DNA from 3 places in the Flavimobilis soli genome. Region 2 is predicted to be linked to each of the others. Evidence: riboswitches for the same ligand, from Rfam matches in the RefSeq annotation. Region 2 holds a riboswitch; each other region holds the start of a gene.
The links. Region 2 has a riboswitch for thiamine pyrophosphate ahead of ATL41_RS02685 (thiamine-binding protein). Riboswitches for the same ligand answer to the same signal wherever they lie in the genome.

Region 1 (4,203 bases), 940 kb from region 2:
CTCGAGCCGGAGCGTCGGCCCGGCCGCACTCACCTCGACCGTGACGACGACGTCCTCGTCCGTCGCGGCGACGTCCGGGTGGTCGACGTCGGTGATCGTCGCGTGCGCCCCCGTCGCGCCCGCTCTCTCGTCCGCGCCCGCGGCGACGGCACGGACGAGCCCGTCGCCCGTCAGGCCCGGGGCCGAGGGGCGCGGAGCCGCGGACACGAGGACCCAGGACAGCGCGAGCGCACCCGCGAGCGCCGGCACGGCGCGCCGCGTCCAGGTGTCTCGCCGCACTGGTCCTCCTCGCCCCGGGTGCCGTCGTCGTGAGCGACCTGTCCATCGTGCCCCGTCGTGCCGACGACGGCCAGGACGGCCGGACCTGGTCGGGCGCTCGTGCGGCGTGCGTGCAGGTCGGCCGACGTGCAGCGCGCCACGGTCCCGGTAGCGTGGGCAGGGTGGCCGCCCGACCCGGGCTGCCGCACCGACGAGCGACGAGGAGGACCGACGTGGCTGACGACAACGACGAGGGCATGGTCGACAAGCTGATCCTGATCGGCACGTCCGCGCTGGCGGCGTGGCTGGCGCAGAAGCTCCTCGGCGCGGTGTGGAAGAAGGCGACGGGGCACGACGCCCCGAAGGACCCGCTCGACAACGAGTCGAATATCGCGGGCATCGTGACCTTCGCGGGCGTGACGGGTGCGGTCGCCGCGCTGAGCCGCATCGCTGCGAACAAGGGCGCGCGCAAGGTGACGTCGCGGATCTCTGCGGGGCGCACCCTGAAGGCCTCGCGCTGACGCGGGTCCTGCACGCTTCGCGCTGACGCCCTGGCAGACGGCTCGGCCCCCTCGTCGCTCGCGACGAGGGGGCCGAGGTGTGTCCGGGGTCAGCCGACGGCGACGCGGATCTCGTTGCGCCACGGGTCGGCGAACGTGAGCACGGCGCCGTCGTCCGCGGCGGCGACGCCCGCGTGCTTGAGGCGGTCGGCGAGCGCGCCGACCTCGTCGCGCGTCGGGACGACGATCGACACCTCGCCGAGGCCGAGGTTCACGGGCCGCGGGCCAGCGCCCATCGACGCCCACGTGTTCATCGCCATGTGGTGGTGGTAGCCGCCGGCGGACACGAACAGGGCCGAGCCCATCTCGGTCGTCGCCTCGAAGCCGAGGGTGTCGACGTAGAAGCGGCGCGCGGTCGGGATGTCGCCGACCTGCAGGTGGACGTGGCCGAGGGTCGCGGCCGAGGCATGCGGGGCAGCGAGGACGGCCTCGTCGAGGTGCTGCTGCATGAATGCGTTCGGGTCGAGGTGCAGCGTGGCCATCTCGACGTGGCCGTCGCGCCAGCGCCACTGGTCGCGCGGGCGGTCGACGTACAGCTCGATGCCGTTGCCCTCGGGGTCGTCGAGGTAGAACGCCTCGGAGACGAGGTGGTCGCCCGCGCCGGTGTAGAGCTGCGGGGTGAGCGTCGCGACGCGCGCGAGCGTCGCGGCGAGGCCTGCGGCGTCGGCGAAGAGGATCGCCGTGTGGAACAGGCCGGCCTCGCCAGGGCGGCGCGGCGGCAGGTCGCGAGCCTCACGCAGGACGACGAGCGGCGTCGTGCCGCGGCCGAGGGTGACGACGGCGTCGCGGCCGTCCGCGGCGTCGTTCGCCAGGACCTCGAGCGCGATGACGTTCGTGTAGAAGGCGACCATCGCGTCGATGTCGCGGACGTACAGCGTGACCGCGTCCATGTGCGTCTCGGCTGCGAGGCGGTCGCCGGGCAGGAGGGCGGAGGGTGCGGCGGCGTGGGCGCTCGCGGCGTCGATCATGTCTCGGCTCATGTCTTCAGTCTCCCCCGAGAAAGTTGAAGCGTCAACCATTCTCGGTGTGAGGACGGGCACGGCCGCGAGGCGCGGCGGGCGGTAGGCTGGTCAGGAACGACAGGGGAGCGCTGCCGCCCGCACGGACGGTGAGCGCTGAGAGTGCGGACCACCGCAGACCCTCGAACCTGATCCGGTTAGCACCGGTGTAGGGAGTCGGGATTCTCTCCACGTCGTGCGCCGCAGCACACGCGGGGCGCGACGCGGCACCCCTCCTTTGACCTAGGAGGACACCAACGCATGAGCACCACCACCCGCCGCCGCAAGGGCACCGCAGCCACGCTCGCAGCGATCGCCACCACGAGCCTGCTCGTCGCCTGCTCCACCGAGCAGAGCCCGGCGACCACGACGACGACGGCCGGCCCGCCGACCGGCAAGGTCACCCTCGTCACCCACGACTCTTTCGAGCTCACCGACGAGCAGAAGGCCGACCTCGAGGGGCTCGGCCTCGACGTCGAGGTCACCCAGCTCGGCGACGGCGGCACCCTCGTCAACCAGCTCATCCTCACCAAGGACTCCCCGCTCGGCGACGTCGCCTACGGCATCGACAACATCTTCGGCGCACGCGCCCTCGAGGCCGGCGTCTTCGCCGACCACGCCTCCCCCGCCCTGCCCGACGCCGCGAAGGACCTCCTGCTCGAGGGCTCGACCGCGCTCACCCCGATCGACCAGGGCGACGTCTGCATCAACGTCGACGACCGCTGGTTCGACGCGCACCCCGACGTGCCCGTCCCCGCGACCCTCGACGACCTCGCCGACCCCGCGCTCAAGGACCTCGTCGTCCTCACCAACCCCGCGACGTCGACCCCCGGCCTCGCCTTCCTCGCCGCGACCGTCGGCGCCTACGGCGAGGACGGCTACCTCGACTACTGGACGAGCCTCAAGGACAACGGCGTGAAGATCTCCGACTCCTGGTCGGACGCCTACTACGTCGACTTCTCCGGCGGCGGCGAGGGCGGCCCGCGCCCCGTCGTCCTCTCGTACGGCTCGTCGCCCGCCTACACGCTCGACGGCGACGAGTCCACGACGTCGTCCCTCCCCGCGACGTGCTTCCGCCAGGTCGAGTACGCGGGCGTGATCGCCGGCTCCGACAACCCCGCCGCTGCAGGTGCACTCGTCGACTACATGCTCTCCGCCGACTTCCAGGCGGCCCTCCCTGACACGGTGTACATGTACCCGGTCGACCCGGACGTCGACCTGCCCGAGGCGTTCGAGAAGTTCGGGCCGCTCGCCGAGAAGACGATCACGGTCGACCCCGCGACGCTCGCGGAGAACCGCGACGCCTGGATCGAGTCGTGGACTGACACGATGCTCGGCTGAGACGAGCACGACCGTGACGACGACCCTCGCACCGGCACCGACCGGGAACCGCGCCCCCCACGGGGACGCGGCACCCGGCGGTGCCCGGCGCAGGGCGACCGGGCGTGCGCTCTGGTTCGCCGCCGTCGGGGTCCCGGGACTGTTCCTCGCGGTCTTCTTCCTGTGGCCCGTCGCGACGATGATCCTCAAGGGCTTCGCGTCGCCCGACGCCGCGGCGCACCCCGCGTGGTCGCCCGCCGCCTGGGACCTCGGCGGGTTCGGCGAGGTGCTCGGCCGCCCGCGCACGTGGCGCGTCGTCGGCCTGACCTTCCTGCAGGCCGGCCTCGGGACCGTGCTCTCCGTCCTGCTCGGCCTCCCCGGCGCGTACGTGCTGTACCGGCGGACGTTCCCCGGCCGTGCGTTCGTGCGTGCGGTCGTCACGGTGCCGTTCGTCCTGCCGACCGTCGTCGTCGGTGTCGCGTTCCGCAGCCTGTTCATGGACGCAGGCCCGCTCGGCGGGCTCGGCCTCGACCAGAGCCTCACCGCGATCGTCGTCGCGCTCGTCTTCTTCAACTACTCCGTCGTCGTGCGCACGGTCGGCGGTTTCTGGGCGCAGCTCGACGCCCGTCCCGAGCAGGCCGCGCGCGCCCTCGGCGCGAGCCCGCTGCGCGTCCTGCGCACGGTCACGCTGCCCGCGCTCGCCCCCGCGATCGCGTCGGCCGCCGCGCTCGTCTTCTTCTTCTGCGCGACGGCGTTCGGCACCGTCCTCATCCTCGGAGGCAGCCGCTTCGGCACGATCGAGACGGAGATCTACGTCCGCACGACGCAGTTCCTCGACCTGCGCGCGGCCGCGGTCCTGTCGGTCCTGCAGCTCGTCGTCGTCGCGGCCGTCCTGTGGGTGTCGGGCCGCGCGTCGGCACGGCGCGTGCGTGCGCTCGCCCTGCTCGGCTCGGCTCCCGGCGAGCGACGGCTGCGCCCGCGCGGGCTCGGTGCGGGCGGCTGGGCGAGCCTCGCCGTGACAGCCGTCGTCGTGCTCGGGCTGCTCGTGTGGCCCATGGCGAACCTGC
Region 2 (4,203 bases):
ACGGCAGCAACGAGTCGCCCTGCGGCATCCACGCGACGTCGGGCCGCCCGTCGTCGCCGTGCGGGAGCCGGACGGCGCCGCCGTCGACCACCGTCCCCGCGACCGCGAGACCCGCGAGGATGCGCAGCAGCGTCGACTTGCCGCACCCGGACGGGCCCACGACCGCCGTGAGCCCGCCACGCGCGACCCGGAACGACACGTCCGCGAGTACGGCGCGACCGCCGAGCGACACGCTCAGCCCGCGGACCTCGACGCTCCCCCGCCCCTCCGCGGTCCCGAGGTCGGGCCGGACGTCAGCCGAGGAGGTCATCGGTCCACAGCTCCTCCGCCGTCAGGCCCGGCTCGACGAGCCCCTCCTCCTCGAGGAATGCGAGGAACTCCCGCCACACCTCCGGGTCCTGCCAGCCCCAGGGCTTGCCTGGCGCCGTGATCTCCGCTGCGAGGTACGCCGCGCTGAGCGACACGAGCTCGCGGTCGAGCTCCGGGACAGCCTCCAGGAGCGTGTCGGCGGCCGCCTGCGGGTCGGCTACCGCGTCCTCGTAGCCGCGTCCGACCGCCGCCACGAGCTTCTCGACGACGCCCGGCCGCTCGGCCAGCACCGTCTCGGACGTCGCGAGCAGCGGCGTGTACCAGTCGGGGATGCAGTCCGTGTGGTCCGCGAACGGGATGGACGCGACGTCGAGACCGTCGACGTCGCGCAGCCTGATCGTGTCCCAGCCCTCGAAGACCCATGCCACGTCGAACTGGCCCTGCGTCAGCCCGACCCGGAAGTCGTCGCTCACGAGCGGGGCGAGCTCGACCGCGTCCGGGTCGCCGCCGTCGCACGCCACGAGACGACGCACGAGCGCCTCCTCGAGCGCGCTGCCGTAGCTGCCGTACGTGCGCCCCGCCAGGTCGCGCGGACGCCCGATACCCGCGCTGCTCAGGCCGATGAGGCTCGACGTGTTGCGGCGCAGGACCGCAGCGACCGACACGACGTCGGCCCCCTTGGCCCGGGCCGGGACGAGCGCCTCGGCGACGGAGTACGCGACGTCCGCCTGGCCCGCCGCGACGAGGCTCAACCCCGACGCCTCCCCCGGCTCGACGATCGTCACGTCGAGCCCCGCCTCCGCGAAGTAGCCGCGGTCCTGCGCGACGTACAGGCCGAGGTGGTTCGTGTTGGGCGTCCAGTCCAGGACGACGGTCACAGGCGTCAGGTCGCCCTCGACCGCGCCGCTCTGCGGCGGCGCCGCGCAGCCGGCGGACAGGGCGATGAGCGCCGCGGTGAACGCGGCAGCGGTACGAGCTCTCATGCTGGTCTCCTTGCGAGCAGGTGGGTTCCGGGTTCGCGCCGCTGCCACGGCAGGGCGGCGCGCGACGCCGCGTCGACGATCACGAACAGCAGCGCGGTGAGCAGCGCGACGAGGGCGACCGCGACGAAGATGCGGTCGACGTCGTACCCCTTGCGGGCGCGCTGGATGAGGACGCCGAGGCCGCTCGTCCCAGCGAGATACTCCGAGACGACGGCGGCGCCGACGGCGTACGTGGCGGCGAGCCGCAGCCCCGACAGGGCCCCGGGCAGCGCGGCCGGCGCTCGCACGAGCAGCAGCACCTGGCGGCGCGTGCCGCCCAGACCGCGCAGGACGTCGCCAAGCTCCCCCTCAGCGTCGCGCATCGCGCCTGCCGCCGCGACGAGCACGGGGAAGAACACGGTGAGCGCGACGAGCACGACCTTGGGCGCGAGCCCGACACCACCCCACAGCACCATGAGCGGCGCGAGCACGACCGTCGGCACGGTCTGCGTGAGCGTGAGCAGCGGCAGCAGCGCCCGGTCGAGCCAGGGCGAGGCCGCGGCCGCGAGCGCGAGCGCGCTGCCTGCGAGGACTCCGAGCACGAGACCGAGGAGTGCCTCCGTCATCGTCGTCGTGACGTGGTCTTCGAGCAGCGGGGCGAGCCCGACGGCTGCGGACACGACCTGGCTCGGCGCGGGGAGGATGAACGCCGGGACGTCCCCGACGCGGACGGCCACCTCCCACACGACGACCAGGCCGGTCGCGAGCACCGCCGGCGGCCACGCACGCGCCAGCAGGTCCGCACCCGGGCGCGGGGCGACGCTGCTCACGCCCGGAACTTCGCGACGAGGTCCTCGATCGTCGGGCCGTCGTCGTCGGCGCCCTGCCCGACCTTGATGTGGCTCGTCACGCCGCGGGCGCCTGCCGCGAGCGTTGCCTCGTGGACGCGTCGCAGCAGCGCCCAGACCTCGTCGGGGCTCCCCTGCACGGTCGTGCCCATCGCACCGACCTCGTGGACGAGACCCGAGTCCTGGATGACGGCGATGGCGGGGTCGATGTGGGCGTAGGGCTGGTCGGCCGTCCCGGCGGGGCGGGGCGAGACCTGGATGTGTGCGAGCACTTCTTCGCTCCTCGAGCTCGAGGGCGCCGCCGCGACGGGCGCGCGCACGACCGTCGCGCGCCGACGAGGCGCGCCGCAGCACGCGTCGGCGAGGACGCGAGCAGCGGGACGGTTCGAGCAGACAAGGTGCCGACGGCACCGACGCATCCCTCCGCTGGCATTACCCAGTTCAGGTTCGCGGGTCGGCGGCTCGGGTGGTCTCCCATCCGCCCTCTCAGCTTGGTGCACCAAGCTCCCCGGCGTTTCCCCGTCAACGTATCGGCCGTGCTCGCACGCCGCGACCGTCGTCTCGCGATCCGGGACCGCCGCGTCGACCCGGACGCCCGACGGGTGGTTGGCTGGGGTGATGAGAGCGATCGAAGCCGTACGCGCAGGTGGTCCCGAGGTCCTCACGCTGGTTGAGCGTCCCGCGCCGGACCCAGGTGCGGGCGAGGTCGTCGTCGACGTCGCGTTCGCGGGCGTGAACTTCATCGACACGTACCGCCGCTCGGGCGTCTACCCGGCGCACTTCCCGCACGTGCCCGGAAGCGAGGGTGCGGGCGTCGTCAGCGCCGTCGGACCTGGAGTCACGGACGTCGCGGTCGGCGACCGCGTCGCCTGGGTCGACGGCCCCGGCTCGTACGCCGAGCAGGTCGTCGTCGCAGCAGACCGCACGGTCCCCGTGCCCGACGGCGTCGACCTCGCGACCGCGGCCGCACTCATGCTCCAAGGGCTCACCGCGCACTACCTCGTCGACTCCAGCCACCCCGTCGGCCCCGGCGAGGACGTGCTCGTGCACGCAGGCGCGGGTGGGGTCGGCCTCCTCCTGACGCAGCTCGCCGTCGCGCGCGGCGCGCGCGTCATCACGACCGTCTCGACGGAGGCGAAGGCCGAGCTCTCGCGCGAGGCGGGCGCGACCGCCGTCGTCCGCTACGACCAGCTCGACGACCTCACGGCGCAGCTTCCCGAAGCCGTCCGCGCCGTCGCCCCGGAAGGCGTCCACGCGGTGTACGACGGCGTCGGCCGCACGACGTTCGACGCGTCGCTCGCCTCCCTGCGGCCGCGCGGCATCCTCGTGCTGTTCGGCGGAGCCTCCGGCCAGGTGCCCCCGTTCGACCTGCAACGGCTCAACTCGGGCGGCTCGCTGTTCGTCACCAGGCCCACGCTCGGCGACCACGTCGCGACACGACCCGAGCTGCTGCGTCGGGCCGACGAGCTGTTCCACGCCGTCCGGCTCGGGGCCCTCAAGGTCCGCGTCGGCGGGACGTACGCACTCGCCGACGCGGGTGAGGCGCACCGGGCGCTCGAGGCGCGCGAGACGACGGGCAAGCTCGTGCTCGAGGTCGGCGGGGAGGCGCTGTGAGCGTCGAGGCGGGCGGCTTCGACGACCTCGTCGCGGCCGTCCGGGACTTCTCGGAGGAGCGCGGCTGGACGCCGGTGCAGACGCCGAAGAACCTCGCCATGGCGCTCACCGGGGAGGCGGGCGAGCTCGCGGCCGAGCTCCAGTGGCTCGGCTCCGACGAGAGCGTCGACGCCGTGCGCACCGACCGTGAGCTGCGCGAGCGCGTCGCGATGGAGATGGCCGACGTGCTCATCTACCTCGCGCGCCTGGCCGACGTCACGGGGATCGACCTGCTCGACGCCGCCCGCCGCAAGCTCGCGGTCAACCACGGGCGCTTCCCGGTCGGCTCGGCGCCGTCGCGAGCGCACGACGGGTGACGCCAGGCGCGCGAGGGACACCCGCCGGGACCGACGGGCACCGTCGTCCGCTCTGGGAGGTGTCACCGTGGGCCCCTCACGACGCCGAGCGCATGCTCGGAGCATGACGACCAC
Region 3 (4,203 bases), 410 kb from region 2:
GGAGCGTCGACTTGCCTGCGCCGTTGACGCCGAGGATCGCAGTGAGCGTTCCGGCGCGGAGATCGAGGTCGACACCGTCTACGAGCGTGGGACGCTGCCGGACGACGGCAGCTCCGGCAGGTGCGCCGATCGCGGGTGTGGACACTGCCTCAGCTCGCACGGTGACACCCCGTGCACGCAGGAGCGGCGTCGACGTGCAGCGTGCGGAGGGGACGCGGCGGGCACCAGGAAGATACGGCTCGGTGAGCGCGTCAGGCATCGAGGCGAGCCGCACGTCGAGGGGCAGCCAGCACCCCATGGCTTCGATCGCCTGCGCATGCGTCGTGAGGACGTCGGCCGTGGGCCCGTGCGCGAGCACGGAGCCCGAAGCGTCGATGACAAGCGTGTCGACCGGCAGAGTGGGGAGCTCGTCGAGACGATGCTCGACGAGGAGGACCGTCGGACCACCGTCGTTCATGACGGTCGCGACCGCCGCGCCCACCTGCTGCGCGCCAGCCGGGTCTAGCATCGCCGTCGGCTCGTCGAGCAGGAGGAGCGCCGGCTCAGCGACGAGAACGCTGGCAAGCGCAACCCGCTGCGCCTCACCGCCCGAGAGCGTCCCAGTGGGACGGTCGGCGAGGTGAGCGGCCCCGACCCGCGCGAGAGCCGCTCGAACGCGCGCCGCGATGTGCTCGGACGGTACGCCGTGGTTCTCCAGGGTGAACGCCACGTCGTCAAGGACCCCGGCGAGGCACAGCTGGTCGAGAGGGTTCTGCTGGAGGTACGCGACATGCCGCGCGAGGTCGAACGTTGCGACCTCGCGCGGATCGGAGCCGAGCACGCGAACGTCACCCGTGACAGCGGCATCGACGGTCTGCGGCACGATCCCCGTGATCATCCGCAGGAGTGTCGACTTGCCGGAGCCGGACGGGCCCAGGACAAGACAGGATCGACCGGCGGCGATGCCCAGCGTGACGTCGTGCAACGACGGTGTCGGCGCGGTCGGATAGTGGACGCCCGCGCCCTGGAGAACCACGGCGGCGTTCATCGTGCGGCGCGCCCAATCGCCTGGTTGTCGAGCACACCCGTGCGGAGGAGCCCGTCGCCGAGGAGCTTGGCAGCCACCGCGGACAGCAGGATGCACGACGCGAGCGTGAACGCGAAGCGGAGGCCGAGGTACTCCTGACCGAGCCATCCCTGCCGGAACGCGTTGTACGCGAAGGTCAGAACCCCGGCGGAGACACCTGACGCGAGGAACGTCGGCCAGCCGAAATGGCGGTAGCGCGTGAGGGCGAAGGGAAGCTCGGCGGTCGCACCCTGGATGAACCCGACGAGCAGGAGCATTGGCCCGACGGGGGAGCCGAGGAACGCGACCTCGACGAGAGCCGCGAGAATCTCGACGACCACGCCGACACCCGGCTTGCGCACGATGTACACGGCGAGAGGCGCGACCATGATCCATGAGCCGGCGAGCACATTCTGGGCAAGGTCGCCGAGCGGACCCATCGCGATCTGCAGTCCGTACCACGCCTGGACGAACGCCCAGTAGAGGAACCCGAAGACGACCGCAAGGACCGCGAGCAGCACGGTCTCGTGGAGCGTGAGCCCGCGGCGGTCGCGGGGCACGAGGGTCGGGAGCGTGGTCGCGGCGTCGTCGGCCGTCGCGCCGGGCAGGTCGGTGCGGGGTGTGCTCATCGGGCCACCTCCGTCGCGGGAGCATCGGCGTCCGGGTGGTTCGTCGAGATCGTCACGTGCGTGACGACGTGCGCGACGGAGCGGCCGGCGGCGAGCCAGCCGTCGGCGACCGTGCCGAGGACGTCGGCGAGGTCGCCTGCGAGCTCGGTGACGAAGTGCCGCGACGCACGCGCGACCCCCGCGGCCTTGGCCCGCTCGATGACCGGCATGATGTGGGACATGTGGTCGGCGCCGGGGCCGTCGGCGAGCGGGTACAGCGCCCACTGGGCGGTGGCCTCGACCCCTGTGGGTGCGAGCGGGGTGAGGTCCGGGATCGCGAGGGTGGGGGCGTCGAGCCCGCACGTCAGCTCGCCCGGGCAGCCGCGGGAGAGCTGAACGTGCGCGACGACGTGCGCTCCGCTCGCCGAGACCCGCGCGATGAGGTCGACGATGTAGGCGAGGACGTCGGCCTCGGCGCCACCGACGTACGTCGAGACGTCGTCGGACTCGATGACCAGACCGGGGGCGGATGCCGCGGCCGTGTCCGCGAGGGCAGTGAGCAGGATCGCGACATAGTCGTCGGACATCACGGAGACCGTGAGGCGTGCGCCGACCCCCAGGGCGAGGGGGTCTCGAGTCTGGGCACCGCTGCGTGCGGACGTCGTGGACGGGGAGAGGGACATGCGTGCTCCTGTGCATCGACGCCCCCGGGGGTGGGCAAGCACGATGCATCCACTCGCGTGGCAGCGCCACGCCGCCGCGGACACGAAAATGCCCATGACGTGCCCCCGCATCCGTGCGCCCGAGAGCGCGCGGGCACGGGGACGGGAATGCTCCGCCCTGCTCCCTACGCTGGTACTGACCAGATCAGGTTCCACGGGTCTGCAGGTGGGACGGGGTCCGGCCTGCACTCTCAGCGCTCATGCGCTCCCCGGGGGCTTGGTGAACACACCGTAACGACGACGAGCCTCGAGGGCCAACGGGGCCGGCGCCCGTTCCACCAAGCGGACGCGGGTGCGGGGTTGGGGAACGTGAGATTCTGGGTGCCCGGTCCGCACAGCCTCGAGGCTGTCGTCGCGCGAGGAGCCCCGATGACGACCTGCTACTACACCGCCGCGACCTTCGACGGGTTCCTCGCGACGCCGGAGCACTCGCTCGACTGGCTGTTCTCCTGCGACTTCGACTGGGCCGCACCCATGCCGCACGCGACTCTGGCCGACGGCGTCGGGGCTCTCGTCATGGGCGCCTCGACGTACGAGTGGATGCTGCGCCGTGACGAGCCCTGGCCGTTCGAACCGCCGACCTAGGTGCTCACCCACCGCGACCTGCCCGTCCCCGCGGGCGCCGATGTTTGGCTCAGGCACGCCGACGTGCGTGACATTCACGCCGAGATGACCACGGCAGCGGACGGCGGGGTGTTGTGGGTCATGGGAGGCGGGGGGAGTCGCCCAGCAGTTCGCCGAGGCCGGGCTGCGCGACGAGGTGTGGCTGCAGTACGCCCCAATGCTCATCGGGGCCGGGCACCCGCACATCACGGGGTGGCTCGACCCCGCGCCCATCGACGTCGCCCGCAACCGCGACCATATGTGCGGCCGCTACCGGGTGCGGCGCCCGTCCGCGTGATCCCCGTGCGGCGCTGACGGGCTGGCGTCAGACTCTCTCGAACCGGCGACGTGCGCGGGGGATGTGATGACGGAGGCGCTCGTGGCGATCCGTCGGGCGTTCGGGTGGACGTACGCGATGGTGTGGAAGCTTGATGTGGAGTCGCAGCGGCTGCGTCTGGTGCACGACGACGGGACGGCGCCTCGCGAGTTCCGCGAGTATGCGCAGGGCTTGGCTCTGGGCCCGGGCGAGGGGCTGGCGGGGACGTGTTGGCAGCGTGACGACATGGCCGTCCTGCACGATCTGCGCACGGCTGGGCCGGGTGTGGATGTGTCGCGGATCGAGAGCTCGGGCTTGCTGAGCGGTGTGGCGCTGCCGGTGCGTAGCCGCGGCAAGGTTGTGGCGGTGTTGCAGTTCCTCAACAGCGGGGTGGGGACGCCGTCGGAGTCGCGGCAGTCGATCATGCGTGCTGCGGGGATGCTCGTGTCGGGGCAGTTCGACCGGGCGGCGGAGCGGGAGATCGCAGTCGAGCACGACCGTGACGTCACGGCGCTGACGACTGTCGTGCATGCGGTGGCGAAGGCGTCGAGCATCGAGGAGGCGCTCGGCACGGCGCTCGAGACGATCAGGATGAAGCGCCCTGGGTCTGATGGAGACTCGCGCTATTTGATTCCGACCAGCAGTTCGCGGTCGGCTTGGACAGCATAGAACGCGTTCTCGAACTCGACGGGCGGGACGTCGCCGAGGTAGCCATGGAGACGTTGCGCATTGTGCCAGTGCACCCACCCGAGCGTCGCGAGCTCGAGGTCCTCGACGGTCTTCCACGGTCGTTGGCGGGCAGGTCCGCGGACGAGTTCGGTCTTGTAATAGCCGTTCACCGTCTCGGCCAGGGCGTTGTCATACGAATCGCCGACGGTTCCGATCGAGGGTGTCGCGCCGATCTCCGCG

Region 1: linked by a shared signal. The riboswitch ahead of ATL41_RS06980 (thiamine ABC transporter substrate-binding protein) and the one ahead of ATL41_RS02685 (thiamine-binding protein) in region 2 are both predicted to bind thiamine pyrophosphate.
Region 3: linked by a shared signal. The riboswitch ahead of ATL41_RS00870 (YkoF family thiamine/hydroxymethylpyrimidine-binding protein) and the one ahead of ATL41_RS02685 (thiamine-binding protein) in region 2 are both predicted to bind thiamine pyrophosphate.

The regions. Positions count from the first base shown of each region.
Region 1 covers NZ_PDJH01000001.1:1,529,566-1,533,768, reverse strand. Annotated here, with positions in the region: gene ATL41_RS06995 (hypothetical protein) at 1-279, opposite strand, end outside; gene ATL41_RS06990 (DUF4235 domain-containing protein) at 492-779, shown strand; gene ATL41_RS06985 (VOC family protein) at 869-1,798, opposite strand; TPP riboswitch at 1,890-2,009, shown strand; gene ATL41_RS06980 (thiamine ABC transporter substrate-binding protein) at 2,078-3,157, shown strand; gene ATL41_RS06975 (ABC transporter permease) at 3,171-4,203, shown strand, end outside.
Region 2 covers NZ_PDJH01000001.1:588,095-592,297, forward strand. Annotated here, with positions in the region: gene ATL41_RS02670 (ABC transporter ATP-binding protein) at 1-310, opposite strand, end outside; gene ATL41_RS02675 (ABC transporter substrate-binding protein) at 294-1,292, opposite strand; gene ATL41_RS02680 (ABC transporter permease) at 1,289-2,101, opposite strand; gene ATL41_RS02685 (thiamine-binding protein) at 2,098-2,391, opposite strand; TPP riboswitch at 2,521-2,639, opposite strand; gene ATL41_RS02690 (quinone oxidoreductase family protein) at 2,738-3,733, shown strand; gene ATL41_RS02695 (nucleotide pyrophosphohydrolase) at 3,730-4,089, shown strand; gene ATL41_RS02700 (VOC family protein) at 4,193-4,203, shown strand, end outside.
Region 3 covers NZ_PDJH01000001.1:181,510-185,712, forward strand. Annotated here, with positions in the region: gene ATL41_RS00860 (ABC transporter ATP-binding protein) at 1-1,027, opposite strand, end outside; gene ATL41_RS00865 (ECF transporter S component) at 1,024-1,674, opposite strand; gene ATL41_RS00870 (YkoF family thiamine/hydroxymethylpyrimidine-binding protein) at 1,671-2,336, opposite strand; TPP riboswitch at 2,479-2,597, opposite strand; gene ATL41_RS13430 (dihydrofolate reductase family protein) at 2,745-2,960, shown strand; gene ATL41_RS13435 (hypothetical protein) at 3,136-3,276, shown strand; gene ATL41_RS00880 (GAF domain-containing protein) at 3,343-3,963, shown strand; one part of gene ATL41_RS00885 (IS3 family transposase) at 3,918-4,203, opposite strand, start outside.